DNA from 4 places in the Paenibacillus phoenicis genome. Region 3 is predicted to be linked to each of the others. Evidence: predicted binding sites of a transcription regulator. Region 3 holds the regulator's gene; each other region holds the start of a gene.

Region 1 (7,261 bases), 1.6 Mb from region 3:
GCAGCTGGGGGCGGGCAGCACAGCCAAAGCTATAAATACAGCGGAAGCTCGCGTGTGGACGATGTGGCCTGGTATTGGCGGAATGCCGGAGAGGAGTACCTGAGCGGGGACTGGAACTGGCCGATCATTGAGAGTAATCATAGCCGAACCCGGCCTGTTGGCGGCAAGGAGCCCAATGAGCTGGGGCTGTACGATATGTCTGGCAATGTGAGGGAATGGTGCTGGGATTGGTACGGGGACGAGGTGAACCAGAACTATAAGCGTGGCTCATTTCGCGTAGTGAAAGGCGGCGGCTGGATCGGCGATGTCAGCAGCAGCGAGGTGTCGTTTCGCGGCAAGTTTGAAGCGAGCGGCTTTGGCCCGGATCAAGGGTTCCGCCTGGCGCGCAACAAGTAGTTTGGCGAGGACGCTTGGCCTTATTTTGGAATTGAATCAAGCCCTTCTCACGTAGTAAGCTAGGGGAGAAGAACCCATACGGGATGAAGGGAGCTGGCTCCATAAATGAAGCTGGAAACGGTGATGCAGGAGCTTGAGGCACTCGGTAAGGAGCGCCTGAAAAAAATGTACATGTCCAACGGCGCGCGGGAGCCGCTGTTTGGTGTAGCCACAGGAGAAATGAAGCCGCTGTTCCGGCAGATCAAGATCAATCAGCCCTTGGCTGAGGAGCTTTACGCGACGGGGAATTACGATGCGATGTATTTTGCGGGGATGATTGCGGATCCGAAGGCGATGACGCATGCGGATTTTGATCGCTGGATCGAGGGGGCGTATTTCTATATGCTGTCGGACTTCGTGGTTGCCGTCACCTTGGCGGAGGCGGATATCGCCCAGGAGGTGGCCGACCAGTGGATCGCCAGCGGGGACGAGCTGAAGATGTCGGCGGGTTGGAGCTGTTACTGCTGGCTATTGGGGAGCCGGCCGGACAGCGAATTTGACGAGGGCAAGTTCGCCGGCATGCTGGAAACGGTGAAGAACTCGATTCACGATGCGCCCGAGCGTACGAAGTCTGCGATGAATAACTTTGTTTACACCGTCGGGGTTTCTTACCGGCCACTCCACACTCAAGCGGTGGAGACCGCCCAGGCGATCGGCCCGGTCGAGATGAAACGGGGGAAGAAGAAAAGCGCCATTCTGAACGCTTCGGAAAGCATTCAAAAAGCGCTGGATCGCGGGCAACTGGGCTTTAAGCGGAAGTATGTGCGGTGTTGAGATTGGCGGGGAGGGGACACGGAGCTGGTAGCTGTGGGCGTTAGTCCACCGGGTGCATTCTATATGAAAAATCGAATACAATCGGCTAAATTCGGCGATATCGGCGAAATGTATTCGAAAAATCATACAGAATTGGGCCTGATGCGGGTGAAATCGAGCTACAACGGTTTCCCATTCAACGTCGGCGGGTCCTCGGGCTTCATCTCGGGACCGAAATCGTCCGTCGCTGCGGCAGGGTTGCCGTCCTGGTTCCAGGCGTCTTTCGTCATGAAGGCGCCTTTTCGGCCTTCGTTGGTGGAGTCCTTGGCCTTGGCCCGCTGCAGCTGAGTGTAGTCCTCATTTTTGCTCATCTTAGGCACCTCCTTAGGTTTCGTGTATCGTGGGTGGTTATTTAGTATTCCCAAAGATCATTTCCTCAAAAAAGAAAATCCGCCAAAGCTCGAACTCCTTGGAGTCCAAGCCTTGACGGGTCCCTATCTCATGATCGTTCAGCTTATTGCGCCTTCACGAACTCGGCCGCCTTCACGCCGGCCTGACGTCCGAAAATGATAATATCGGCCACGGAGTTGCCGCCGATCCGGTTATCCCCGTGCAACCCGCCGGTAACTTCGCCAGCGGCAAACAGACCTGGGATCGGGTTGCCTTCTTTGTTCAATACTTCTGTGTTGGTGTTGATTTTCACGCCGCCCATGGTGTAGTGGATGCCGGGAGCAATTTTGATGGCATAGTACGGTGCGCCGGACAAATCGTTATCCATCCCGGTGGTTCTGCCGAATTCGGCGTCATTTTGATTCTGAACAGCCGCGTTCCAAGTTTCTAACGTTTGCGCCAAAGCATTTGCCGGTACACCCATCTTTTCGGCCAAAGCTTCAATCGTGTCGCCCTGGAGTACAATGCCCATCTTCTCATATTGTTGGATCGCTTTAGCTCGGGATTTCACACCGAAATCAAAGACAAGGTAGGCGGACTTCTCAGGCAGGGCATTGATCGCGTTGGTCACTTTATCGCGCGTGTCCATTTCATTAAAGAAACGCTTGCCTTCGCTGGAAACAAGGATCGCGCCTTCGCCGCGCACGGCTTCACCGATCAGATAAGATTTCTCCTGTTGAACAGTCGGGTGAACCTGGATCTGATCCATATCAACGGTAACGCCGCCCAATTTCTCAATCATCGTAATGCCGTCGCCGGTGCTGCCAGCTTGGTTGGTCGTGACATATCCCTTTAAGTCCGGTCTAAACTGCGTGATCATTTCCGGATTGGCCCCGTAACCGCCGGTCGCCACGATGACGGCTTTGCCGGTAATCGTTTTTTCTTCGGTATCGTTCAGGACCACCTTCACGCCGTTGACTTTGCCGTCTTGCTGAGTAATCTCCTTGACATTGGCGTTGACGAACAACGGAATGCCTTGTTCTTCAACGTTTCGGACCAGGCCGTCCACCAGGTATTGTCCCACGGCGGAGCCGTCTTCCGGACGGTGCGTGCGTTTTTCGCTCATGCCGCCCGTAATCGTGAGGTTATTCAACCGAATGCCAATGGAATCGAGCCAATCGATCGCGCCTGCGGAATGGTCAACGAAGAAACGCAACAGTTCGGTATCATTTGTATTGTGGCCACCTTTTAGCGTCTCTTCATAGAACTTGTCGTTGCTGTCTTCAATGCCTTGTTCCTTTTGGAATTTCGTCTCCGAGGCGTTCATGCCGGAGGACGATTTCGTCGTGTTACCGCCGGCCACCGGCATTTTCTCGAAGATAACGGGGTTCATACCGTTGGCTTTCGCTTCGAGTGCTGCGGTCATGCCAGCACCGCCTGCGCCGATGATAATGATATCGTAGCTGTCCTTCAATTGATCGTGAGGCGTATAGCTTTTTTCGGATGCGCCGGCTACGGCTTCGGCTTCGTTTTCTTTGGCTTTGTCCGTCTGTCCGCCAGCCTGCGTCTGGTTCTGATCCTGAGCCTGGTTCTGAGGCTCATTCCCATTGTTGCCGCATCCCGCGATGACAAGCATCAAGGATAAGACGAGAATGAGTGCTGCTGTAACTTTCTTTTGCATGATAAACCCTCCACTTCTGTCTATATCGGGGTGCTGTTTCTCTTTCGTTCCCCTTGGAGAGGATAACATAAGGGCATACCATAGTAAGTGAACCATTTCACAATTCGACAAATTTTGATATCCCAGCGTCCGGTACCCAGCGTCCGGTAAAAACAAAAAGGCAACTCCGTCAGCCAGGTTAAATTGGCTTGGCGGAATTGCCTTTATTTTTGCATGATCTATACAGCTTCCATCTTCTGCGCGGTATACAAGCGGTAGTACAGACCACGTTTGGCCATCAGCTCATCATGCGAGCCGGATTCGGCAATCCCCTTGTCGGAGACATACATGATGCGGTCGCAGTTCTTCACCGTCGACAGCCGGTGCGCGATGATGAACGAGGTGCGTCCCTTGAGCAGCTCGTTTAAGCCTTGCTGAAGCAGGCGCTCCGTCTTGGCGTCGATCGAGGAGGTCGCTTCGTCCAGGATCAGAATGCGCGGATCGGCCAGCAGCGTCCGGGCGAACGAGATGAGCTGCCGCTGTCCTTGGGAGAGCTTCGAGCCGCGTTCGTTCACCTCGGTGTAGTACCCTTGCTCAAACTCGCGGATGAACTCGTCCGCGCAGACCGTTTTGGCCGCGGCGATGACTTCCTCCTCGGTGGCGTCCAGCTTGCCGTATCGGATATTATCCATGATCGTACCCGAGAAAATAAAGCTATCCTGCAGCATTATCCCCATCTGGCTGCGCAGCGACTTCAACGTCACTTGAGAGATGTCGTGACCATCGATCAGAATCGCGCCTTCGCTCACATTATAGAAGCGCGAGATGAGGTTGACGACCGTGGTCTTGCCCGCGCCCGTCGGTCCGACGAGGGCGATGCTTTCCCCGGCTTTTACCTCGAAGTTCAGGTGCTCCAGAATGTTCAGGCCTGGATCGTAAGCAAACGTAACGTCTTTGAATTGGACGTTGCCCTGCACCGGCGGCAAAGCCTTCGCCCCCGGGACATCGCTGACCGTCACCGGTTCATCCATCGTTTCGAAGATCCGTTCCAGATAAGCGACGGCGTTAATGAAGTTGTTATACAGCTGGGACAGGTTCAGGATCGGTTGCCAGAAGCGGGCCGCATAGTTACTCATCGCAAGGATGACCCCGAAGGTCACGCCTTCCGGACCCATCGCAAGCAAGCCAACCATATAGATCAGCGTCGTGACGATCGTCGCCAGGTTGTCGACGGAGAACGGGATCAGGGCGTTGTAGCGAAGCGCCCGCATCCATTCCTTGCGGTAGTTGCCGGCCAGGCGGGTAAAGATGCCTTCGTTATGCTTCTCGCGGGAGAAAATTTGCGTCACGCCAATCCCGCTGATGCTCTCCTGCAAATACGCGTTCATGTTGGAGCTTTTGTTGGAAACAGCCTGCCATGCCCGGCGCTGCCGGGTTTTGATCAGCAGCATAACGCCGAGGAACACCGGCAATCCGGCCAAGGTGACGAACGACAACCGGACATCCAACGCAAACATAAACACAGCGATAAAGATCAAATTGACGATCTCCAAAATAAAGTTGATGATCCCGTTGGACAAAACGTCCGATACGGCGTTGACGTAGTTGACGACGCGGATCAGGATTTTCCCTTGCGGGCGGTCGTCGTAATATTTAAACGGCAGCTGCTGCAGATGCTTGAACAGATCCGTACGGATATCGAAGATGATATCCTGGCCGACCCGGGTCATGATCCGGGAGCGGATCGTCGCCAGCTCGACGCTGACCACGATCGTGAGCAGCATCAGCGCAGACCACCCGACCAGCGCACCAAACGCTTTCTCCGGAATCGTCACGTCCACAACGTGTTGAATAATGAGCGGCGCCGACAGCGCGATTGCAGCCGACAAGGCGCTCAGCACAAACGCGATGATCATCGGCTTCTGCTGTTTTCGGATGTACACCATGGCACGTTTGAAGTGCTTTATGTCAAAAGGAGACTCCAGATTCTCATCCACATCGAACTTATTTCTGGCCATGGGCGCTCACCGTCCTTCCGATCCCTTCATTTTGAAGCATAAATACATCGTAATAATAGCCGCGTTTCGCGAGCAATTCCGCATGGGTGCCTTCCTCGATCAGCCGTCCGCCGTCCAGGATCAGAATGCGGTCCGCTTCGGCCGTGGTCGACACGCGCTGGGCAATGATCAGCTTCGTGCACGGGAAGTTCAGCTCGCGCAAGCTCTTCTGGATATGCTCCTCGGTTTCCAAGTCAACCGCGGAGGTGGTGTCGTCGAGGATCAGAATCGGTCGGCGCACCGCCAGCGCCCGGGCCAGCGCAATCCGCTGCTTCTGACCGCCGGATAAGCCGACGCCGCGTTCCCCAACGATGGTGTCATACCCTTCCGGCATTTTCGTAATAAAATCATGCGCAGCAGCGAGCCGGGCATACTCTCTCGTTTGTTCCTCCGGCAGTTCGGGATCGCCGTAAGCGATATTTCCGTCGATCGTATCGGAGAACAGCAGCACGTCCTGGGTCGCGATGCCGATGTTGCTGCGGAGCTCATCGAGCTCCAGGTCGCGGACGTCCACGCCGTCAACCAACACTTGCCCGTCGGATACGTCGTAAAAGCGGGGGATCAGGTTTACGAGCGATGTTTTGCCCGAACCGGTTGAGCCCATAATGGCGATCGTTTCCCCCGGATTCACCGAGAAGCTGATATCGTGAAGCACTTCATTGCTGTCATATTTGAAGCTGACATGCTTGAATTCGATCCGTCCTTCGTAACGGCGCTTTTCGATCGCTTTGTGCTCGTTTACGATTTTTGGTTTGGCGTAATAAATTTCTACAATTTTACTTAAGCTGGCGAAGAAACGTTGAATATCGTTAATGATAATGCCGATGTTGCGCATCGGGTTGGATACGGCCCAGATCAATGCGGAGAACGCGGAAAATTCCCCGAAGGTAATCCGTCCCTGCATGACAAAATATCCGCCAGCCAGCATCAGGATCACGTTAAACGCTTGTGCGAACGTCTCCAGATACGGGAAGTAGTCCAGCCACACGAGCGCGGCTTTCTTGTTCGCTTCTGAGAAGTGAATGTTCTTGTCGGTGAACTTCTCAATTTCAAATTCTTCACGGGCAAAGGCTTTAACGACGCGGTTCCCCGAGATGTTCTCTTGGGTGATCGTGTTCAGTTGGGACAACCGCTCGCGCAGATCCACGTACATTGGACGGACCTTTTTCGCGAAGATGTAAGCCACGATGAAGATCGGAGGCGCCAAGATCAGCAGCCACAGCGTCAACACAGCATCAATTGTGAAAAAATAAGCGACGGCCGCAACAAAGATCGTCACCGATTCAATAATCGTCTTGATAATCCACGCCATCGAGTGCCGCACCATGTCCAGGTCCCCGGTCATCTTGGTCATGAGGTCCCCGGTCCGGTTATGGTCATAGTACTCCATATCCTGGCCTTGGATTTTGTTGTAGAGGTAGATGCGGACTTTGTACAGCATATTTTGCGAAGCCTGCTCGTATTGCATCGTCGTCAAATAAGCAAGCCCCGTCCGCAGCAGAGAGAAACCAATCATCCCCAAGCAGAGCATGATCAGCAGTCCCCGTTGCTGCGATAAATTTTCCATCGCATGTTCACCTGTGATAAACGTGTCGACAATGCGTTGGCCTATGTACGGATTGATAATCATGAGCGAGGAGCCCACGACGGAAAGCACCAGCGCCGTGATATATCTGGCCCGGTTGCCCTCCAAATTCTGCCACAGCCATTTGAGTTCAAACAATTCTGATCACCCGTTTCTGTTTGTTGTTGCAAGCTGTCAAATGCAACCCCGTTTTCGCAAATCATCGTGATTATACCACAACCGTTCACAGGTAAAACCCGCATATTCCAGCGTGTTGTCACGTAGGTTAGCGTTTTCGTGATGGGATCGCCTCTTTGCTTTTATTTCGGTAAAATCTTTAGAATATGAAGTGAATAGCTCCGATTTTGCAGGCCGATATGAAAAAAAGTGAAGGAGGGATTG
Region 2 (7,261 bases), 2.2 Mb from region 3:
GCTGCGACGTTCGAATGCCCTCGAGATCCAACAACGTTTTCATCGTTCCACCATCCCTTCTAATGCGTCTGTACAGGTGTGCGCATCTGCTTCAGTATTTTCGGTATCTCGTTTGGCGTCAGCCGGCCATGCACTTTCTCCCCAATGGTCATGACCGGCGCTAAACCGCAAGCCCCCAGACACCGGGTCGCATCCAGCGTGAATTTCCCGTCGGCCGTCGTCCCTTGGACCGGAACGTTCAGCTCCTGGCTCAAGCGATCCAGCACCCCTTGCGCGCCCTTAATGTAACAAGCCGTCCCCATGCAGACGCGGATGATATGCTCTCCCTTGGGCTCCAGCGAGAAAAAAGAGTAGAACGTCGCCACCCCGTAAATCTCAGCCATCGACATTCCCAGCTCCCGCGAAACGATCTGCAGCGCTTCCTCCGGCAGATAGCCATACAAATCCTGAATTTCGTGGAGCACCGGGATCAGCGCGCCCGGCAGCTGGCGAAACTGATCGATGATTTCCCCCACCCGGTGCAGCCGCTCCTCATCCTTCGCACAACGGCAAGTCTCTTCCATCTTCGCTTTCTCTCCCTTCATCATCCGAATGCTGACCTTAAAGCAGCGGACTTTCGTGCTTCAGCTTGAGCCGTTCCCAACGCCGGTTGACCTCTTCCTCGAAGGCATCCAGCAGTTCCTGGTCATGCAGCATGTGCTTCGTTTTACCCATCAGCTTCAACCATTCCTGCGGCGAGATCCGCTTGTTTTTCGCCTCCGGATTGTAGGTGATGTTCGTCACGCCATGCTCGACTTCGTACAATGGGAAGAAGCAGGAGTCTACTGCCGTTTGCAGGATTTTCGTACCGAGCTGATCCTCAGACCGCCAGTTGAGCGGACAGGTACTAAGCACTTTTCCGTAAACCAAGCCTTCATGTTGTGCGTACCACTGCGCTTTGGCCGCCTTCATAATCAGGTCCTGCGGGAAAGCTTCCGCCCCGGTAAACACGTACGGGATATTCGTCGCCGCCATGATCTGCGGAGTATCCTTGTGGTGGAACGCTTTCCCCTTCTGCGCCTTGCCTACACCGGACGTGCTGGTCTGATGACCCAGCGGCGTGGAGTAGGAGAGCTGTGAGCCGGTGTTCATGTACCCTTCGTTGTCGTATTCCAAAATAATCATCTTGTGGTTCCGCAGCGCCGAGCCGATCGCCGGCCCCATGCCAATGTCCATCCCGCCATCACCGGTCACCATGATAAAGGTCACGTTATCCGAGACGTCGATCTCGCCGCGGCGCTTCCGCTCCCAGAACGCTTCGACGACACCGGCCACGGTTGCGGCCCCGTTCTGGAACAGGTTGTGGATGAATGTTTGCTTATGCGAGGTATAAGGGTACCCGGCCGTAACGACGTACGAGCAACCGGTCTGGAACAACGTGACCACGTCACCTTCAATCCCTTTGTAAAACAGCTCCAGTGATGAGATCGCGCTGCAGCCCGGACATGCCCCATGGCCCGGCGCCAGCCGCTTCGGCTTCGCCGTCAGGCTGCGCAGCGGCGGCAGCTTCACCTTCAGCTTGCCGGTTGCCTCATCCGGCGTCACCTGAATCAGCCCGCTGTTAAAGGCATCGCCGTGCTGCGGCGTCAAGATCGGTTTGAGCTCGTGCACCGGATCCCCGGGCACCTGCCCAAAATAATCGAACGGCACCGCAGCTTCGCCTTGGTTCATCGCCTCAACGGCCAGGTTAAAGAACGCTTCCGCTTCATCCGGATAGAAGTCTTTACCGCCCAGGCCAAACACGCGGGACAAGACGATCGTTTGGTTCGCCGGGTCCAGCTTCAGCGCGGAGCGGATTTCATGCGTCATATTGCCGCCTTTGCCGCCGTAGGAATCGGCGCGTTCCCCCACCAGCAGCGCTTTGACGCCCCGCAGCGCGGTGCGGATCTCCTCCGCCGGGAAAGGCCGGATGACGTTCGGCCGAATGAGCCCCGCTTTAATCCCCTGACCCCGCAGCTTATCCACGATGATCTTGGCCGTTTCCGCCGCCGAGTTCAGCAGAAATAAAGCGACCTCCGCATCCTCCATTTGATACAATTCGAGCACCGGGTAATCGCGTCCCGAAATCGCCTTATATTCGGCAGCAATTTGTTGATACACTTCGGCTGCCCGCTCCTGAGCCAGGTGCAGCTGGTAGTGGTTATTCAATAGGTCATCGCCGTTCATATGCGCGCCAACCGAGATCGGCCGCGACGGATCGACTACGTTATCAAATCCGACCGGCGGCGTTTCACCTACGAACGCCCGGACCGTCTTGGCGTCCTTGAAATAACTTAACTTCCGTTTCTGATGAGACGTGAAGAACCCGTCATAGGCAACGATCACTGGCAGACGAACCTCTGGATGCTCCGACCACTTCAGCGCCATGATGTTCATGTCGTATGCCGCTTGCGGGGTGCTCGCCGTCAGGATCAACCAGCCGGTGTTCAGCGCGAAATACAAATCGGAGTGGTCGCCGCGAATATCCAGCGGACCGCTGATCGCGCGCGTGACCAGGTTCAGCACCATCGGGAACCGCGTCCCGGACTGCACCGGCAGCTGTTCGATCATGTACATGAACCCGTTGGCGCTGGTCGCATTGATCACCCGAGCCCCAGCGAGTGCTGCCCCGTAACAGATCCCCGCCGAGCCATGCTCCCCATCCGCTGCAATCAGCTGGATATCATGCAGGCCTTGCGACTTCTTCTGGTCCAGTATTTGCGCGATCTCCGTGGACGGCGTGATCGGAAAATACCCCATCACATGGTAATTGATCTGAGCCGCCGCCATGGCTGCCGCTTCATTGCCTGACTCGAAGGCCGTCGTTTGTTCCGCCAGCGTCATTTTCGTGATTTTCTCTTCGGTTATAGACATCGATAAAGTCCTCCTTTAGGCTCTTCTGCGAGTTCAAAATACCTTGACCTTGGAAAAAAACCTCTACTGAAAGACGTGAGCGACGCGGTGGCTGTCGGCATATCCGGGTTCCTCCCGACGCATGCTAAGCGCCCCCGTTGGGCAGATTTCCACGCATTTCAGGCAACCTTTGCAATATTGGTAGTCGATTCCGCTCAAGAACATTTGCGGGCGCCCCTTCTTGTCCTCCCCAGCTTCCCACACGAAGCACAGATCGGGACAAACCGAGTCGCAGTTAGCACAATGGATGCAGCTGTCCGTATCCAGCTCCGGCACAAAACCCTGTCGGGAGCCGCTCAAATCCTTCAGCAGGCTGTTGCCCTGCGCCCGGATAATGCCGCCCGGCGCCTGCGTCTTATAGCCGAGCAGCGGCTGCGGCCGTTCGAATTGTATCCCTTGTACCCCCTCGGGAGCCGGGATCGTCTGGAAGCGCACCTCATGATACCCCCGGTCGAACGTACGCAGATTGGGCTCCACCAAGTGCGGGTATTTTTTCTGGAATGTATGCTGAATCACTTCGCGCATCGAATCTGGATCCAAAAAATCGCATATCCGGAACAACGCCCCCAGCATCGAGGTGTTCACCTTCGTATGCTCGTCAATGGCAATCCCCATCGCGTCCACCACAGCGAGCGTCCCGTAAGGGAACTTCAAGTCGCGCCGAATTTCCTCAAAATCGCGGGTTGAGTTCACCAACACGATTCCGTCCGGCTTCAAGCCGCTTAGGACATTTACCGTCTTGTGCAACGCTTCATGGAACACGCCGATGACGTGGGGTTCCTCGATTGGGCTGTGGTCATGGATCTCCACGTCCGGCTCGCAAAAGCGGATAAAGCTCTTCACCGGGGAGCCCTTCTTCTCCGAACCATAAGACGAGAAGCTTGCTCCATTTAGGCCGAGCCCAAGCACCCCGGATTCCGCCAGCATCTTCCCGGCCAGATTGGCGCCGAGCCCGCCGATAGATTCCAGCCGAATTTCAAAAAAGCCAAGGTCATTGGTTTTGGTCAATATGCTCATTCGCCATGTCTCCTCTACGTTTTTTGTGAAATAATTCACGAATAATAACGAAATAAAAATGCCTCATCTCTTGACTCAACCGACTTCTGTGCAACGATGACTAAGCATGACGGCGGCTTGCCAGCGCCTTCAGGCTGTCCCCCCTTCCCATATCTACGGAAAAGCCCGCGGCTTCAATCCGGAGCTCAAGGCAATGCCTGCACTGGGCGGATTCATCACCCGTGCAGATTTTGTTGTTGTACAAAGCGTATTTCTTGCGGACGGCAACGGGTGACAGATTGGGCATGACCACATTGGCCCCGACCTTCAGCGCCAACTCCCTTCCTTCCGGGTGTAACGTACCAAGCGCGGTTGTCGCGGGAATTAAGGCTTCGGGAAGGAACAGGCGGGCCAGCGCGACCATAACCAGTGTATCCTCCAGCGATCCGGCCTTCGCATTGCCAAGCGGGGTCTGATCATGGGGAATAAACGGGCCAATGCCAATCATGTCTGGGTTTAGCGTTTGGAGATAGTTCAAGTCCTCCGCTAAATCCTCCGCGGTCTGGCCGGGCAACCCGACCATAAAGCCTGCACCAACTTGATAGCCGATCGACTGCAGCGTCTCCAAACATTGGCGCCGGTGATCAAAGGACATTGAAGGATGCAGCGCCTGGTACAACCTTCGGGAAGCGGTTTCATGACGCATCAAAAAGCGATCCGCCCCCGCTTCATACAGCCATCGGTAAGTTTCCGCCTCCCGCTCGCCGATGGATAAGGTGATGGCCGCATCCGGAAACTCCGCTTTGATCTCCCGGATTAAGGCAGCCAGCAGATCGGCCGTATACCAGGGATCCTCCCCGCTTTGGAGCACAAACGTGCGGAAGCCCAGCTCGTATCCTTCCCGGCAGCATTCGAGAATCTCCTCCGGGCTGAGCCGATAACGCTCCGCTTCGCGATTCCCGGCCCGCAGTCCGCAATACAAGCAGTTCCGCCGGCAGTAGCTTGAAAATTCAATCAAACCGCGCATATACACCTTGTCCCCGTAAGCCTGCTCCCGCCTTAGACGGGCCAATCGGAAGAGCTCCTTGCGCGTTTCGACATCCATATGCTCCAGTAGATCGACGAGCTCCTCCTTGGAGAGCTCTCCCCGCGCATAGAGCTTGTGCACGAGCTGTTTCATCAGGCAATCATCCTTTGGATAGACTGGATTATGGACCTTGGTATACCCTATGGCTGTCGTGAAAAATGATGAACGAAATAGTTGTGAATATTTTCACTTTGTAAGCGTTTTAAATTATCTTCGTTGATTGGATCACCCCGGTTTCTGAATAGTGAGCTGCAGCCTGAGCGACGATAGGATCTGCTGCTCTAGTTGGTTTGTTGTTGCCTGTTTCTTCATTTCCTGCTTCGTTTGGTTGTTCGATCGTTAGTATGAAAGTTGCTTGATCGTTAGGCGCGATTTCATTTCGTAGAGGTGTGCCGCATGTGCAGCGTCGATGATTTAAACATGAGGTTGATTCAGAGGTGTTCTCTAAGAAGCAGATGTGTGCTTATCGAAAACATTAGTAAGTGTATTTACTATATTATCATGAATTCACAGTTTGGCTAGGATATTTTTTACACCTCATGAGGTTAAAAAAGAGCATGCCCCGAAGAAACGGAACATGCTCTGAGCGTCACTATGTCAGGACCAGTCCAGACCGGTCTCTTTTGCGATGGGCTCTTCCTTGATTAAGGTATACATCGAAGCAGCTTCATCCTTACGAGTCGTTTCGACCAGACGTTCGACGCGCACGGTCACCAGCTTCTGGCCGAATTGAACCGTAATTTCGTCGCCCACCTTCACCGTACTGCTCGGTTTGGATTCGCGCCCGTTGATCAGAACTCTGCCTTGTTCGGAGACGTCCTTCGCCACGGTGCGCCGCTTGATCAGCCGCGATACCTTCAGGAATTTATCGAGACGCATTATTTTACAGCTTCTTTAAGTTTGTTGCCCGCTTTGAATGCCGGAACTGTGGAAGCTGGGATTTCGATTGTTTTGCCGGTTTGCGGGTTGCGGCCCGTACGACCGGAGCGTTTGCGAGTTTCGAATGTACCGAAGCCGATCAGTTGAACTTTGTCGCCGCTAGCAAGTGCATCGGTAATTTCGCCGAGAAAACCATTCAATACGGATTCAACGTCTTTTTTCGTCAAACCGCTTTTGCTGGAAATGTTGTTGATCAGATCTGTTTTGTTCATTAATAATGCCTCCCAATAATTAAAGAAATAGGTGATACCTTGGCACTATAGGCTTCAGGCCTGCCTTCAAGCCTACCCAGCGCCAGATGGTTATCTTTGTATGAGTATTCTTGCTTGATTTGAAAAATCCTGCACTCTTAGGAACTTTTTTTTGTTTTTTTCTCAAAAAAACTGAAATTTAGTCCTTTTCTCCCATCATTCCCGTTCTTTCGACTTAGCTTCGTCCCATAAGGCGTCCATTTCGGCTAATGTGCTGTCGCCAGGTGTTTTGCCCTGTTCGCGAAGCCGTTCCTCGACATAATGGAACCGCTCCGTAAATTTGCGGATCGTCCGCGAGAGGGCTTGCTCCGGATCAACTCCGATGTACCGGGCAGCATTCACCACCGAGAACAGCACGTCGCCCAGCTCCAGCTCCTGCGACTCAGGATCTTGCTTTTGCGCGACGGCTTCCTTCAGCTCGCGGATCTCCTCCTCCAGCTTGGACCAAACCCCGTCGATATCCTCCCAATCGAATCCGGCCTTGGCCGCCTTCTTCTGGAGCTTGTATGCCTTCATCAATGCCGGCAAATCACGCGGCACCCCGCTGATGACCGATTGGCGCTCCGGCTGGATGCCTTTGCGTTTCTTCTCCTCGGCCTTCATCGCTTCCCAGTTGTTCAGCGCCGCCTCGGCATCCTCCGCACTCAAATTGCCGAAGACATGCGGATGGCGGTAAATCAGCTTCTCATTCAGCTCCTGGATGACATCATACACCGTAAAAGTGCCGGTCTCCTCCTCCATCTGGGAATGGAGCATGATTTGCAGCAGCAGATCGCCAAGCTCCTCACGCATGTGGTCGGGATCGTCGTCGTCGATCGTCTCCAGCACCTCGTAGGTTTCTTCGATGAGATTTTTGCGAATCGATTCATGCGTCTGCTCGCGATCCCACGGACATCCACCCGGACTGCGCAAAATCGACACGATCTCATGAAGCCGCTGGAAGCTGCGGTTGCGAAGCGTATCGTCCTCGCTGGCCGGCACATAGACCAGAGACAGGTTCCCGTAGCCGGTCATACGATCCAGTTCAAACAGCGGAACCCGCTCGATCCGCTCCTGT
Region 3 (7,261 bases):
CCCGGTTCCGGGAGGCCCGGTCAGCAAAATCCCTTTGATCGGCCGGATACCAAACTTGCTGATTTCCTCATGGCGCACCATGAAGTCCAGCGCTTCGCGAAGCTCCTGCTTGGCGCTCTCCTGACCGCCGATCTGCTCGAAGGTTAGCTTCGCCGGCCCGCGCTTTTTGCGTTTCCGTTCCTGGGCAGCTCCAATCGTGATGCCGCCGCGTATTTTGAGCATTGCAAATACTGCGCCGAACAACACGATGGCCGTAACGAGCGGAATCACGTTAACGCCGATCACTGCCAGAAACACGATCAGTACGAGAATAAAGCCAAGCGCGGCTTCAATCATCCATTTACGCATTTGGCCATACCCCCATCCGTTCCGGCGAACGCGGCAAAATGATAAATTTGCTGTATTGTCCGTCCGTTAAGGTGATATACACGTTCTTCTCATCCATCTCTGCCGTAGCTTTCAGCTTGCTGTTTTCTTGCTCCATCTGTTTCAATGCAGCTGTAATTTGTGTATATTGCTTATTTTCCATAGCCTGAGCAACGGTAAACATGGCGTTTTCCCACAGCTGGTCAAGTTCCGGCGAAGAATGATCCTCGATATCCAGCTTCAAAGTTCGGCTACCGATTTGCTTCTCCCCGTTCTTCTCAATTTGACGCACCAGAGCACCAAGATCCGTCCCCGGCTTTAAATTCAGCTTAAGCTCCAGCTCGTCCGCTTTCACGTTCATATCGACATGATTTACTCCATCTACACTCTTCACAATATTCTCCAGCGGACGCTCAATCGCCCACTGCCGATATAGGAACCATCCACCAAATAATACAAGGGCGGAAATAGCAATGCTTGCAGCAATTGGTCCAATACGCAGTTTCACGTGATGCCCCCCTTATCTATATAAACTATCAACTCTGTGATATATATTCCCGTATATCAAAACTACAAATATGAGTATATCACATCGTATATCAAATTTCGAAGAAAAGTGTGAAGATATTTAAAAATGAACGCTAGTAGTTCTACCCCGAAATGCTACTTTTTCTCAAGCCAAAAAATAAAAACGGTTCCGCGATTCAGGCTCTTCGCCTAAACAACGAAACCGTTTATTTATGATTGATCCATAGACCCCCTGTCAGCGGTTCGGCAGGGTGAACACTTCCGGCAAAGCTTCGCCGGTCGTGAAACTGAAAAACCGATAATAATGGTGGTCCTTCTCTTTATAGAACAGCTGCCACACCAATTGGTTATTGTATATGCCTGGCAGCAGCCGAACCACCCGGATACCCGGCAACGATTGTTTGATGATCTCACGCATTTGGCTCTCGGACTTGCCATCGGACAGCAAGCGTACCTCTGGATCATGTCCTTCCCTTAGCCAGACCATCATTTGGCGGCCGGATGCATCCTCCCCTTGCACGACCCAGGTAACTTCATCCCATACCGACTTCCAAACCTTGTCGCCCCGGACGAGATCCGTCTCCTGCTTCGCCTGCTGGATAGCGGCTCTTTCGGCTTTCCACGTATCCTCATGAATGTATAGATAAAACCGGTGGAGACCCAGGAGCACGATCAACAGAATCACGAGGGACAGCAGGATCCATTTCGTTCGCTTTCTCAAGCTACTCTTCCTTTCCCTTCCTAAGCAAGCAGCCTCCTTCAGGAAACCGCGCGCCGCTCATTATCGTGCCAACAGTCCCTCAAACGCCGCTTGCGCCTCGTAGCGGATGCGTTCTTCATCCAGTGTCAGACAAGCACCGTGCTTGACTACCTGCTTACCGTTGACCCAGACATGCTCTACATCTTTGGCGCCAGCGGAATAAACGGTATGGGAGATATAATCCGTTCTCGGCAGGAAATGGGCTTGCTCCGTATTTAAGGCGATGATATCCGCCTTCATGCCAGCAGCCAGCTTGCCTGTATTTTGCAAGAAGACCGATTTCGCGCCGTATTCCGTCCCCATTTTCAGAGCTTCCAGCGCAGGAACCGCCGTTGGATCGCCGGATACGCCTTTATGAATCAGCGCAGCCAAACGAATCTCCTCCAGCATATCCAGGTTATTATTGCTCGCCGGACCGTCGGTACCCAGCGATACAACTACGCCCTTCTTCAGGAGTTCTGGTATGCGGGCGACCCCGCTGGCCAGCTTCAGGTTACTGCCTGGGTTATGCGAGATGGTAACGCCGTGCGCTGCCAAGATGTCGATTTCCTCGTCCGTCAAATGCACAGCGTGGGCAAGCAGGGTCGGGCGGGAGAACATCCCCAGCTTCAGCAAATGTTCTACCGGGCGGACGCCGTAATCGTTAACGTTCTGCTCTACCTCGGCGCGCGTCTCCGACATATGCGTGTGCATCGGCAAATCGAGATCATGGGCAGCTTGCACAAATTTCTCGATAAAGGCTGGCGGGCAGGTGTATGGTGCATGCGGCGACATCATCGTGGTGATGCGGCCTTCTGCCTTGCCGTGCCAGTTCTGAGCAAACGCGATCGCTTCTTTGAGCTTCTGATCTTGCTCTTCCGGGGAGCACAACCCGATGGCCCCGCGCATCAACACGGCGCGAATACCCGATTCCTCCACGACTTTGGCCACTTCGTCCATGTGATCGTACATATCCAGGAACGTCGTCGTCCCGCCCTTGAGCATTTCCAACACAGATAACGCCGTACCGGCATACACATCCGCCGCAGTAAATTTGGCTTCCATCGGCCACATTTTCTCCTGCAGCCAGGTTTGCAGCACCATATCATCCCCATAGCCGCGCAGCAGCGACATCGCCGCATGGCCATGGGTATTGATCAGGCCCGGCAGGAACAACAACCCTTTGCCGTCCAACGTTTCGGCGCCTTCCACGCCTTCCGGGCGCTCTTCGCCAATATAGCTGATCGTATCGCCCTCAACGAGCATATATCCGTGAATTACAGGACGGTCCGCATTTAAGACGGCAAACGTCCCGTTCTTAATTAACCATTTACGACTCATACGTTGCTTGTTTCCTTTCCGTCTTCCAAGTAGTAAGCCAAGCTCAGCAAATCAGTAGTGAAGTCAGCCGCATGGATCCGAACTTCCGGCGGAACCTTCAGAATCGTTGGCGCGAAGTTCAGAATCGCACCGATTCCGGCGGCAACCAGCTCATCCGCTACGCGTTGCGCCTCCGTATCCGGCACGGTGATGATGCCGATGCGGATATTTTTCGCCCGGACGGTTTCCGCCAGCTCTTCGATCGGCTGAATCGTGATGTTGTTGATCTGCTTGCCGATCTTAGCCGGTGAAGCGTCGAACACCGCAACAATCTTCATATTATCCTTCAAATACGCATTATAATTCGAAAGGGCTTGCCCCAGATTCCCGGCACCCACCAGCGCGACGTTAATCTGTTGGTCCAGATTGAGAATTTGTTGAATTTTTTCAATCAAATAAGCGACATCGTAGCCGATCCCCTTCCGGCCAAAATCGCCGAAATAAGCCAAATCCTTACGGATTTGCGCCGGATTGAGATCCAGCTTCTGTCCGAGCTCCTGGGAGGACACCGTTGGCACCTCCCGTCGGCTGAGTTCATTTAAGAAACGCAGGTAAACCGGCAGTCTGCGGACGACAGCGTCCGAAATTTTATCTGACTTCATGCTTGTTCCCCCTATTCTTCAATGCGATCTATGAAGCGGCTTAGGCTTCGGGATTTAACCATTCCGAGATGCGCGGAACCATCTGAGTTAATGGCATATGCTCCATCTTCGGTCCGGGCAAAGAGTATAAGAAATATTTTCCATAATAAGATTCCAGGATCCGGGTATCATAAACGATCACGATGCCGCGGTCCTGCGACGAGCGGACAAGTCGTCCGAATCCTTGCTTAAAGCGGATAACCGCTTGCGGGACGGACAGTTTCATGAATGGATTCTTCTTCTCCCGCTGCAGGCGTTCGCTCTTCGCTTCCATCAGCGGGTGGTTTGGCGGCTGGAACGGCAAGCGTACGATCGCTAAACTGGTCAGCGCCTCGCCAGGAATATCCACCCCTTCCCAAAAGCTGCTTGTCCCGAGCAGCACCGATGCGCTGTTCCCTTGGAACCGCCGGGTCAGCTTGGTGCGGCTGCCGCTGTCCATCCCTTGTCCGATCACCGTGATTCCCTCCGCTGCGAGCAGTTCCTTCAGCGGGTCATACACCTGCCTGAGCATCCGATAGGATGTAAACAGCACCAGCATGCGACCTTGCGTCGCCACCGCGGCATCCGCCAGCGATTGCACCAGCGTATGAATGAAATGGTCATCCCCCACGCTGCCCTTCACACTTGGAAAATCGCGCGGGATCACCAGCAACGCCTGATCGCGGTAGTTAAACGGCGAGGGCAGCATCGCTGTGATCAACCGATCCTCTTCCGCCGCCTCAGTCAAGCCAAGCTGCTCGATCATATATTGGAACGATTTATCCACCGATAAAGTCGCGGACGTCATTACGACGCTCTTCTTCCGGTCGAAGAAAAATTGCTTCAATTGAGCGCTGACGTCAATCGGCACCGCATACATTTGGAGCGACCGGCTACGGAAGTTCCCGTTCGCCTCCATCCAATAGACGGTGTCCTCGCTCTCCAGCTTCATGAAGAAGCGCAGCGCTTCCCGTTCCCCGGCTAAATCTTTAAACAAGCCGCTGATATCGGTGATCAGGCTCTCCGCTGCATAATCGTCCTGCTCTTCTCGGATTTCGGACAGGAGGCGCTCCCCTTTCCGAAGCACGTCGCCAAGACCTACGTAAATTTGATTTTCGAGCGCGGTCAGCGTCTCCCAATCCTTTGGTTTTCGATTCGGCAACAGCCGGTACACGAATTGCCCGGGATCGCCAGGGGCGGCGTCGCTGCGGTCAGGCATCAAGCTGAACAGCAGCTCGCTGAGCTTGTCCCAGCTCTCCTTCACGTCCACCAGCGTTGGATAGATTCCGTCGATGACTGAGCACCATTCTGAGGCTTTCTCCGCGCCCGACGCTTCAAGCGAGCTGCGAAGGTTGGCCAGCTGCCCCGTCTTGCTGTCTTTAAATAACCGGGTCAGCGTATGCACGACCGTAAAATACTTCATATGAATCCCCAAATGCTTGCCGGCCACATCCTCTAAATGATGCGCTTCATCGATAACCAGCCGCTCGTAACCCGGCAGCAGTTGATGCCCCGCCTGGATGTCCGTAAACAGCTTAGAGTGGTTCGTAATGACCACGTCCGCGACACCGGCTTCGTGTTTTGCGCGATGATAGAAGCATTTGCGGAACCAAGGACAGGATCGGCCTAAGCAGGATTCCGACTCACTGGCCACCGTCTCCCATAAATCACCGCCGCGATTGCCGAGATTCAGCTCTTCGTCATCGCCGCTTTCCGTTTGGGTAAGCCATACGACCATTTGCGCGGCCGTCATCACCTCTTCTTTAGGTGTTGAGAAGTCTTTTCTATTTATTTTATGTTCAAATTTGCGCAAGCACAAATAATGCTGCCTACCTTTAAAAACGGCTGCACGAAACGGAAAAGGCACGACCTCCGTCAACAACGGCACATCGCGCTCCCTAAGCTGCTCCTGCAGGTTGATGGTGTGCGTGCTGACCATGACCTTCTCTTCGTTCTTGACGCTGTGGTAAATGGCCGGCAGCAGATATCCTAAGGATTTGCCCGTTCCCGTTCCAGCTTCAACAAGCAAATGCTTGTCTTCCTCAAAAGCCCGCATGACCTCATTCAGCATCATGTTCTGGGCTTCCCGCTCCTCATACTGCGGCAAACGCTCCCGCAATCGTTCCCGGACCTGCTCCATAAACTGCTCGAAGGTCACGCCCGCCAGCGGATTGCGCTCCGTGCTGTCCCTTGGCGCTTCAATGTCAAGCCAATCTTCAACCTGCAAGGCGAATTGGCGGTAGTATACAAAGCCGTCTTCGCTTGGCAGCGCTTCGCGCTCCTTCTCCTGCACCATGGCATCAAAAAACCACCCGAGATCGCTGTCCTCACCTGCAAACAGATCGGCCAAACGCTGTAAGGTCAGCAGCGGCAGTCGGTCACATTCCTCCAAGCATTTGAGGAAAATCAGCGCCGTCGCCAGCGCGTCACTGTCCGCCTGGTGCGGACGCTCATGCTCCACCTCGAACTCCGCCGCCACCATCCCCAGCTGGTAAGAAGTCAGCGAAGGGAACAGGATTTTCAAGAAATCCATTGTGTCCAGGATCCGTCCGGTGAACGGCAAGTAGCCCGTTTTGTCCAAGGCGCTCTGCAGATAATTAAAATCAAATGCTACGTTGTGCCCAACCAACACGACGTCGTTCAGGAGTGGAACCATCTCCATCATCACTTCGTCCAGCTCCGGCGCATCCTTCACATCCTCATCGGTGATGCCCGTTAACCCCGTAATAAACGGTGGGATCGGAACGCCTGGCTTGACGAAGGAACGATACACCTGAGAAATCGATCGATCCGGCTCTATAATGGCAAGTCCCACTTGAATAATATCATCGGAGGACTGGTTACCCGTCGTTTCAAAATCAAGCACAGCATATTTCATTGCAATTAGTTGTCCCTTCATTCCAGTCTCTTTACAGCATAACAGAAGATAGCCAATTTGAAAATTAATACAAACCATATCTGTAATAAAAATCACAAAACAAAACAAGCGATGCGCCGCCATGAGCGGTGTTCGCATCGCTTCCAAAAACATGCCGTAAATAAGTGCGTGACCTGCAGTTAATGAATCATAAATCCTACAATAGCGAAGTTAACTCGGGGCCGTAATGCAGTTTACCTGTACTGTTCGCACAAGCCTCCAAATTGGCCAACGGCTCGGGCAAGGACGGATCGCTGTGATGAGCCAACTTGAAGTACTCTTTTGCCTTCTCAAATACGCCCTTGTGCGCCTCGATACACCCCAGCGCGTTGTATATAATGGAACGCAGCCGCTTGTTCGCAGCCTTTTCCAGCACGATCCAGAAATGCTTGGCGGCTTTGTCAAATTGCTCGAGGTGCAGATGGCACATCCCTAGATAAGTCCGAGCCAACACGCTGTCCGTAAATTGCTTCACCACCTGCTCAAATTGAGCAGAAGCCTGGGGAAACATCAGCAGCTTGTAATACCCTTGGCCTTTCACAAAGGCGGGGTCATCCAATTCAGGAAGATCGGGGGTCTCTCTGGACTCCAGGCTCCGGAACGCATGGCGTAAATATCCCATTTTCTCCTCAAAGCTCAGCCATTCCTCGATAATGCCGTCGCTCATATGCTGAAGCAGGCTCCATTTCTTCGCGAGCTCCTGCTTCTGGG
Region 4 (7,261 bases), 1.8 Mb from region 3:
AATATCGGCCGCGAGAGAATCGCCAAAACAGATGATTTTACGCAAGCAGGCGAGCTGTACCGGAGCTTTACGGCTGAGGAGAAGGATCATTTGATCTCCAACCTGGTGAACGATTTGAAGCAGACACCGGAGCAAGTTCAGCTGCGCGCGGTGTGCAACTTCTTCCGAGCTGACAAAGAATACGGCATGCGCCTGGCGCAAGGTCTTGGCGTAGATATCAGTGGCTTTATTCCATCCAATGCTCAGGGATAATCGATATCCCTTTTATATAAAGAAGGCATCTTCCGTACCTTTTGGGATCGGGAGGTGCCTTTTTGTGTGAAGATTTCAGCCGCGGGCGTGAGGAAATGTATGGTAAAATGAGAGCAGTAGAAAGGAGTTGAATCGATGATGACAACAAAGGATCCAGTGATTAAGCTGACGGATTTGCGCATGAGCTATGGGGGACATCACGTTCTGAACGGCGTGGATTTGGAGGTGTATCCGGGTCAGATTATCGGTTACATCGGGCCCAACGGGGCGGGCAAGAGCACGACCGTCAAGATTATGCTAGGCCTGGTCGAAGGGTATCAAGGCGAGGTCCGGGTATTTGGCCAAAATCCCGGTGACGGCGACGTTAGCTACAAGAAGCGTATCGGATACGTCCCGGAAATCGCCGAGCTTTACGATACGTTGACGGCATGTGAATACTTGACCTTCATTGGCGAGCTGTACGGCTTATCCGCCGATGACGCAGAGATGAAATCCCGGCGAATGATGACGGAATTTGGCCTCGGTGACGTTTTTAACTCCCGAATTTCGACGTTCTCTAAGGGCATGAAGCAAAAGGTGCTGCTGATTTCCAGCCTGCTGCATAATCCGGACGTGCTGTTCCTGGACGAGCCGCTGAGCGGGCTTGACGCCAACAGTGTCATGGTCGTTAAAGAAGTGCTTGCTCTCTTGGCGTCGCAAGGCAAGGCGATTTTTTACTCCTCTCATATCATGGACGTGGTCGAGAAGATCAGCAGCCGGATCGTCCTGCTGGACGGAGGACGCATTGTGGCCGACGGCAGCTTTGACGAGTTAAAGGCCCAGAACCATGAAGGTTCGCTGGAACAGATCTTCAACCAGTTGACCGGATTTAATGAGCATCAGGATATTGCCAGCCGGCTTGTATCGATCGTGCAAGAGGTGTAGCGGATGGAAGAAATGAAGAGCTTGCTAGTGTTGGACCGGTTCCGTGGTGCATTCGAGAAGATGGGCGTGGATTATTCGGTGATGCGCCGAATCGTTCAGGTAAAGCTGGCGATGGATGCGAGAAGGAAGCCTACGCTGGCCAAAAGTTCAAATCAGAAGCGGAAACAGGATACCGCGGAGAGCAACCAGTTTCTGCGCTCGCTGTGGTTGTACGTCCTGTTTGGCGGATTTAGCTCGATGTTCGTGCTGATGGGGGACAATCTGCTGTTTCAGATGAGCATCTTGTTCGGCATTATGATGTTTATGGTCATGACTTCGATGATCTCCGATTTCTCCTCGGTGCTGCTGGATATTCGGGATCGGAGCATTTTGGCGACGAAGCCGATCAACCGCCGCACGCTCACGATGGCGAAGACGGTACATATTTTTATTTATTTGTTCTTTTTGACCGGAGCCATTGCGGTGATTCCGCTGGCGGTCGGATTATTCCGGCAAGGGATCGGGTTCTTTGCTCTGATGCTGCTGGAGCTGATCCTGATGGATCTGTTGATCGTGGTGTTAACCGCGCTGTTGTATTTGGTCGTGCTGCGGTTTTTTGACGGTGAGAAGCTGAAGGATATGATCAATTACGTGCAAATCGGGATGACAATCACGATTGCGGTAGGTTATCAGGTGTTGGTCCGGCTGTTCGACTTCACGGAGATGGATATCGTCTTCAAGCCGGCGTGGTGGCAGTACCTGGTGCCGCCGGTATGGGTGGGCGCTTCCTTCCAAACGCTGCTTCACCCGGGAGAAGGTATGACGTATGCCGGTCTGGCGGTGCTGTCCGTCGTTGTTCCGCTGGCCGCGTTCCTGCTGTACCTGAAGCTGATGCCGGCGTTGGAGCGGAACCTGCAGAAGCTGGCAGAACCCAGCGCGAAGAGCGGGCAGCGGTCGGGGAAGATGCTGCGCCGAATCTCCGATAGGCTATGCTCCACGCCGCAGGAGAGCGCCTTTTTCCGTTTCACCTGGTCGATGCTGGGAACGGAGCGTGAGTTTAAGCTGAAGGTGTACCCTTCCCTGGGCTTCTCTATCGTGTTTCCTTTCATCTTCTTATTCTCGAACGGACTCGATCAGGGCTTGGAAGGGATCTCCGGTTCCCGTTCGTATTTGTTCATTTATTTTAGCGGGATTATGCTGCCAACGCTCATCATGATGCTGCGTTACTCCTCCCGATATAAAGCGGCTTGGATCTACCGGACCGCCCCGATCACCAGCGAAGCGTCTATTTACAAAGGGGCCTTGCTGGCGAGCTTGGTTCGGCTTATGCTGCCTTTGTATGTGGTGGAGGCGGCGATTTTTGCCGTGCTGTTCGGAGCGTCCATTATCCCTGACTTGATTGTGGCAGGACTCGCGATGTTTGCTTACGCGATTCTTTGTTTCCTATGCATGCGCAAGGGACTACCTTTCTCTGAACCCTTTGAAGCGGCGGGGCAGCAAAACCAATCCTTTGTTTTCATGGGGTTGATGCTGCTGCTCGGCGGATTTGGCTTGCTGCATTGGCTTGCAACGTCGCTTCCGTTTGGGGTTGTGGCCTACGGGCTGCTGATGATCGCAGGGACATGGCTGGGATGGAGACTGGCTTTTCGGACGCAGGGAACGAAGAAGGTGGCAAGACCGGATGGCAATGACTAAGAACAACGGGCCGCGGATTCGCCGGGTGATGGCTTTTGCCGGACCGCGGATGCTGTGGCGGCACCCGGTGTTAACCCTGATGCACCTCCTCGATGGCGTGAAGAAGGGCCATTCACAGTAATGTCATAAATTGTACGACCCTCAAAAAACGTTGATCTGATGCGGGTTTCAGGCCATGTTCGGAATTGTGACATTTCTCATGTGATTTCTGTCACAAAATTATTACTTTTTCCCCGTTCGTTTTCATGGATCAGTGATAGAATTCACATTAGATAATAATTATTTGAAAGTAGGGGAAAAGAAATGCTGGATCCGATTGTGCTTGCTCGCCTTCAGTTTGCGGTGACAACGATTTTCCATTTCTTCTTCGTACCCTTGTCCATCGGCCTGGTGGTGCTGATCGCCATCATGGAAACGATGTACGTCGTGAAGGGCAAAGAAGAATACAAACGGATGGCCAAGTTTTGGGGGAAACTGTTCCTTATCAACTTTGCGGTAGGGGTCGTGACGGGGATTCTCCAAGAATTCCAGTTCGGGATGAACTGGTCGGATTACTCTCGCTTTGTTGGCGACGTATTTGGTGCGCCGCTGGCGGTGGAGGCGCTGTTTGCCTTCTTTATGGAATCAACATTTATTGGGCTGTGGATCTTCGGTTGGGATCGTTTGTCCAAAAAAGTGCACCTGTTGTGTATTTGGCTAGTTGCTTTAGGGACGACCGTCTCGGCGTTCTGGATTTTGGCCGCGAACTCGTTTATGCAACGTCCGGTTGGTTTCGGGATCAACAACGGCCGCGCAGAAATGAACGACTTCTTCGCTTTGATCAGCAACGGGCAATTGTGGGTGGAATTCCCGCATACCGTGTTGGGCGCTTTTGCCACAGGAGCTTTCTTGATCGCTGGGGTCAGCGCTTATAAATTGATGAAACGTCAAGATGTGGCGTTCTTCAAAAAATCGTTTACGATCGGCATTATCGTGGCCTTGATCGCTTCGTTCGCCACGGCGTTGTTTGGTCACCAACAAGCGCAGTACCTGGTGAAGACGCAGCCGATGAAAATGGCGGCTTCCGAAGGGCTGTGGGGCAAGTCGGGTGACCCTGCGCCTTGGACGCTGTATGCCCATATTGATTCGGACGATGGGAAGAACAATTTTGAGATCAAAATTCCTTACCTGCTGAGCTTCCTGTCTTACAGTAAGTTCTCCGGTGAGGTTAAAGGCATGCACGAGCTGCAGGCCGAATATGAACAAACTTATGGTCCTGGCGACTACATTCCTCCGGTACGGACGACCTTCTGGAGCTTCCGGATCATGATTCTCGCCGGCTGTTTGATGATCGTGCTTGGGATGTACGGAACGTATTTGGCATGGCGCAAAAAGCTTGAGAACCCCAAAAACAACTGGTTCTACCGTGTCATGTTGTGGTCGATTTCGCTGCCGTTTATTGCGAACACCTCCGGCTGGATTATGACGGAGATCGGGCGTCAGCCATGGACGGTATTTGGCTTGATGCAGACCGCGGATAGCGTATCGCCAAGCGTCACCGGCGGACAAATTCTGTTCTCCCTGATTGCCTTCACGCTCATTTATGGGGCGCTTGGCGCGGTGATGGCTTACTTGTTCGTGAAAGTGATCAAGAAAGGACCCAATGAGATCGCCATCACCAGCCGTGATCAGGTCGGGGATCCATTTGGTAAGGAGGGATATCATGTCTCTTAATGAGCTTTGGTTTGTCCTTGTCGCGGTGTTGTTTGTGGGGTTCTTCTTCTTGGAAGGCTTCGACTTCGGGGTGGGAATGAGCACCAAGTTTTTGGCCAAGAATGATATGGAACGCCGGGTTCTGATCAACTCGATTGGCCCGTTCTGGGATGCGAACGAAGTTTGGCTGCTGACCGCCGGTGGCGCGATGTTCGCCGCTTTTCCGAACTGGTACGCCACGTTGTTCAGCGGCTACTATACACCGCTTGTCGTTTTGCTTCTCGCCTTGATTGCGCGGGGCGTTGCCTTTGAGTTTCGCGGCAAGGTGGACAGCGGCAAATGGAAAGGCACCTGGGACTGGGCGATCTTCCTCGGCAGCCTGTTGCCTCCGTTCCTGCTGGGCGTTGTGTTCTCCGGCCTGCTGAAGGGCTTGCCGATTGGCGAAGACATGGAAATGAAGGCCGGACTGTTTGATATGGTGAACCTGTACACGTTGATCGGCGGGATCACGGTTGTGATGCTGTGCCTCGTTCACGGGCTGCTGTTTGCCTCCTTGCGGACGACCGGCAGCTTGCAAGAACGTGCCCGTAAGCTGGCTCACAAGCTGCTTATTCCGCTGGCCGCCCTGTTCGTGATCTTTGGCGTGCTGACGTACTTCGAAACCGACGTATTTGAAGTGCGCGGCTTGCTGATCAGCCTGGTGGCTGTACTGGGCGTCGTTGCTTTTGTCCTGGCAGGCTGGTTTATTCGTAAGCAAAAAGACGGCTGGGCGTTTGGCATGACCGGTGCGATGATCGCTTTGTCGATTGCTGCGGTATTTGTGGGGCTATTCCCACGGGTGATGGTCAGCTCGATTAGCGATGCGTTCTCCTTAACGATCGATACCGCTTCTTCCGGCCACTACTCGCTGAAAGTCATGACGATCGTCGCATGCAGCTTATTGCCATTCGTGTTAGGCTATCAAATATGGAGCTATTTCGTATTCCATAAACGCGTACACGAGAAGGAGCATTTAGAATATTAATGGGACGCGGATTAATGAAAATCGCGGGGATCAAGCAGGTCATGATGATCATGGCCTTGCTGACCCTCGTTCAGAGCTTTGCAATCATCTGGCAGGCCAAATGGTTGGCGGAGGTGATCTCCGCCCTGTTTGCCGGGGCCAAGCTGCAGGAACAAGCCGGCGGGGCCGGCTTGTTCCTGCTTGCTTTTATCGTCCGTCAGGGCTGCGGCATGATGCAGCAGAAAATAGCGTATGCTTTTGCCGAAGAGACGGGACGAAGCTTGCGGGAGCGGGTGCTGGAGAAGTTGTTTCAGCTGGGGCCGCGTTTTGCCGGGACCGCGGGAACCGGGAATTTGGTGACGTTGGTGCTTGAAGGGGTGACCAAGTATCGCAATTACCTGGAATTGTTCCTGCCGCGCATGCTGGCCACGGGAATCACCCCGATCTTGATTTTGGCTTATGTGTATAGGCTCGACCTGGCATCCGGGATCATCCTGACGATTACGATGCCGATTCTGATCGCCTTTATGATCCTGATCGGGCTGGCGGCGCGCAAGCAGACTGAGCGGCAGTTGAAATCGTACCGGACGTTGTCGAACCACTTCGTGGATTCGCTGCGCGGGCTGGAGACGCTCAAGTTCTTGGGACGCAGCAAATCGCATGTCACGTCGATCGAACGGGTCAGCGATGCTTACCGGTCAGCGACGATGAAGACGTTGCGGGTTGCCTTCCTGTCCTCGTTTGCTTTGGACTTCTTTACGATGTTATCCGTTGCTTCGGTGGCGGTCAGCTTGGGGCTTCGATTGGTGAATGGCGAGATGGTGCTGTTGCCGGCCTTGACCGTGCTGATTCTGGCGCCGGAGTACTTCCTGCCCGTTCGGATGGTTGGCGCTGACTTCCATGCCACCCAGGACGGGAAGGCGGCAGGCGAAGCGATGAACGAGATCATCGCCACTGCGGATGAGGAGGCGGCGAAGGCGGCACCGGTTCCGGCCGGTATGAACTGGACGTGGACGCCGGAAAGCACGTTAAGCCTGCGCGGGGTTGGCGTCGTTCACGAGGAGGAAGCTAGGCCTTCCTTGGCTGAAGTGAACTTGACGCTGGGCGGCATGGGCAAAATCGGCATCATCGGCGAAAGCGGGGCCGGCAAATCGACATTGATCGATGTGCTTGGCGGTTTTCTGCGGCCAACTTCGGGCCGGTTGGTGCTGAACGGCACCGAACTGGGGGATTTGACGGCGCAGGGCTGGCGGGAGCAAATCACCTACATCCCGCAGAAACCGTATATTTTCAGTGGGAGCTTGGAGGAAAATATCCGCTTTAATGCGCCGGAAGCCACGCGGGAAGAGGTGGAGCGCGCGGTGAAGGCAGCCGGTCTGGACGGGCTCGTGCGCAGCTTGCCGGGCGGGCTAAACGAGCGGATTGGCGGCGGTGGTCGTCCATTGAGCGGTGGTCAGGAGCAGCGTGTGGCGCTGGCCCGGGCTTTGCTTAGTAAGCGGCCGGTGATTTTGCTCGATGAACCGACGGCGCATTTGGACATCGAGACGGAATATGAGCTGAAGAACACGATGCTGCCTCTGTTTGAAGGGAAGCTGGTGATTTTGGCGACCCATCGGCTGCACTGGATGCGCGAAATGGATCGGATCGTTGTCATGGAGCAGGGCCGAGTGGCTGAGGCAGGGACGCATGCCGAGCTGATGGCCAAGCGCGGAGCTT

What was found. The regulator Rex, encoded in region 3, represses fermentation and respiration genes when NADH is low (regulators of the CRP and FNR family bind a similar motif). The targets are predictions, from matches to a motif close to TTGTGAAATATTTCACAA.
Region 1: a site for Rex is predicted at 3,345-3,362, ahead of U9M73_RS00025 (flavocytochrome c). Genes of this name have one in related genera too.
Region 2: a site for Rex is predicted at 5,189-5,206, ahead of hydE ([FeFe] hydrogenase H-cluster radical SAM maturase HydE). Genes of this name have one in related genera too.
Region 4: a site for Rex is predicted at 3,050-3,067, ahead of U9M73_RS16195 (cytochrome ubiquinol oxidase subunit I). Genes of this name have one in related genera too.

Annotation. Positions count from the first base shown of each region.
Region 1 covers NZ_JAYERP010000001.1:1,465-8,725, forward strand. The annotation lists gene U9M73_RS00010 (SUMF1/EgtB/PvdO family nonheme iron enzyme) at 1-396, shown strand, start outside; gene U9M73_RS00015 (DNA alkylation repair protein) at 502-1,209, shown strand; gene U9M73_RS00020 (hypothetical protein) at 1,368-1,559, opposite strand; gene U9M73_RS00025 (flavocytochrome c) at 1,703-3,259, opposite strand; gene U9M73_RS00030 (ABC transporter ATP-binding protein) at 3,478-5,256, opposite strand; gene U9M73_RS00035 (ABC transporter ATP-binding protein) at 5,243-7,018, opposite strand.
Region 2 covers NZ_JAYERP010000001.1:3,800,817-3,808,077, reverse strand. The annotation lists gene nuoF (NADH-quinone oxidoreductase subunit NuoF) at 1-43, opposite strand, end outside; gene nuoE (NADH-quinone oxidoreductase subunit NuoE) at 60-563, opposite strand; gene U9M73_RS18085 (thiamine pyrophosphate-dependent enzyme) at 601-2,892, opposite strand; gene U9M73_RS18080 (2-oxoacid:acceptor oxidoreductase family protein) at 2,956-3,948, opposite strand; gene hydE ([FeFe] hydrogenase H-cluster radical SAM maturase HydE) at 4,049-5,107, opposite strand; gene U9M73_RS18070 (RNA-binding S4 domain-containing protein) at 5,612-5,893, opposite strand; gene U9M73_RS18065 (HU family DNA-binding protein) at 5,893-6,165, opposite strand; gene yabN (bifunctional methyltransferase/pyrophosphohydrolase YabN) at 6,361-7,261, opposite strand, start outside.
Region 3 covers NZ_JAYERP010000001.1:1,601,191-1,608,451, forward strand. The annotation lists gene U9M73_RS07510 (AAA family ATPase) at 1-348, opposite strand, end outside; gene U9M73_RS07515 (hypothetical protein) at 341-874, opposite strand; gene U9M73_RS07520 (cell wall elongation regulator TseB-like domain-containing protein) at 1,130-1,615, opposite strand; gene U9M73_RS07525 (amidohydrolase) at 1,676-2,974, opposite strand; gene U9M73_RS07530 (redox-sensing transcriptional repressor Rex) at 2,971-3,615, opposite strand; gene dinG (ATP-dependent DNA helicase DinG) at 3,656-6,511, opposite strand; gene U9M73_RS07540 (tetratricopeptide repeat protein) at 6,708-7,261, opposite strand, start outside.
Region 4 covers NZ_JAYERP010000001.1:3,409,627-3,416,887, reverse strand. The annotation lists gene U9M73_RS16215 (catalase) at 1-252, shown strand, start outside; gene U9M73_RS16210 (ABC transporter ATP-binding protein) at 388-1,176, shown strand; gene U9M73_RS16205 (hypothetical protein) at 1,180-2,850, shown strand; gene U9M73_RS16200 (nitrous oxide-stimulated promoter family protein) at 2,837-2,971, shown strand; gene U9M73_RS16195 (cytochrome ubiquinol oxidase subunit I) at 3,154-4,563, shown strand; gene cydB (cytochrome d ubiquinol oxidase subunit II) at 4,550-5,566, shown strand; gene cydD (thiol reductant ABC exporter subunit CydD) at 5,566-7,261, shown strand, end outside.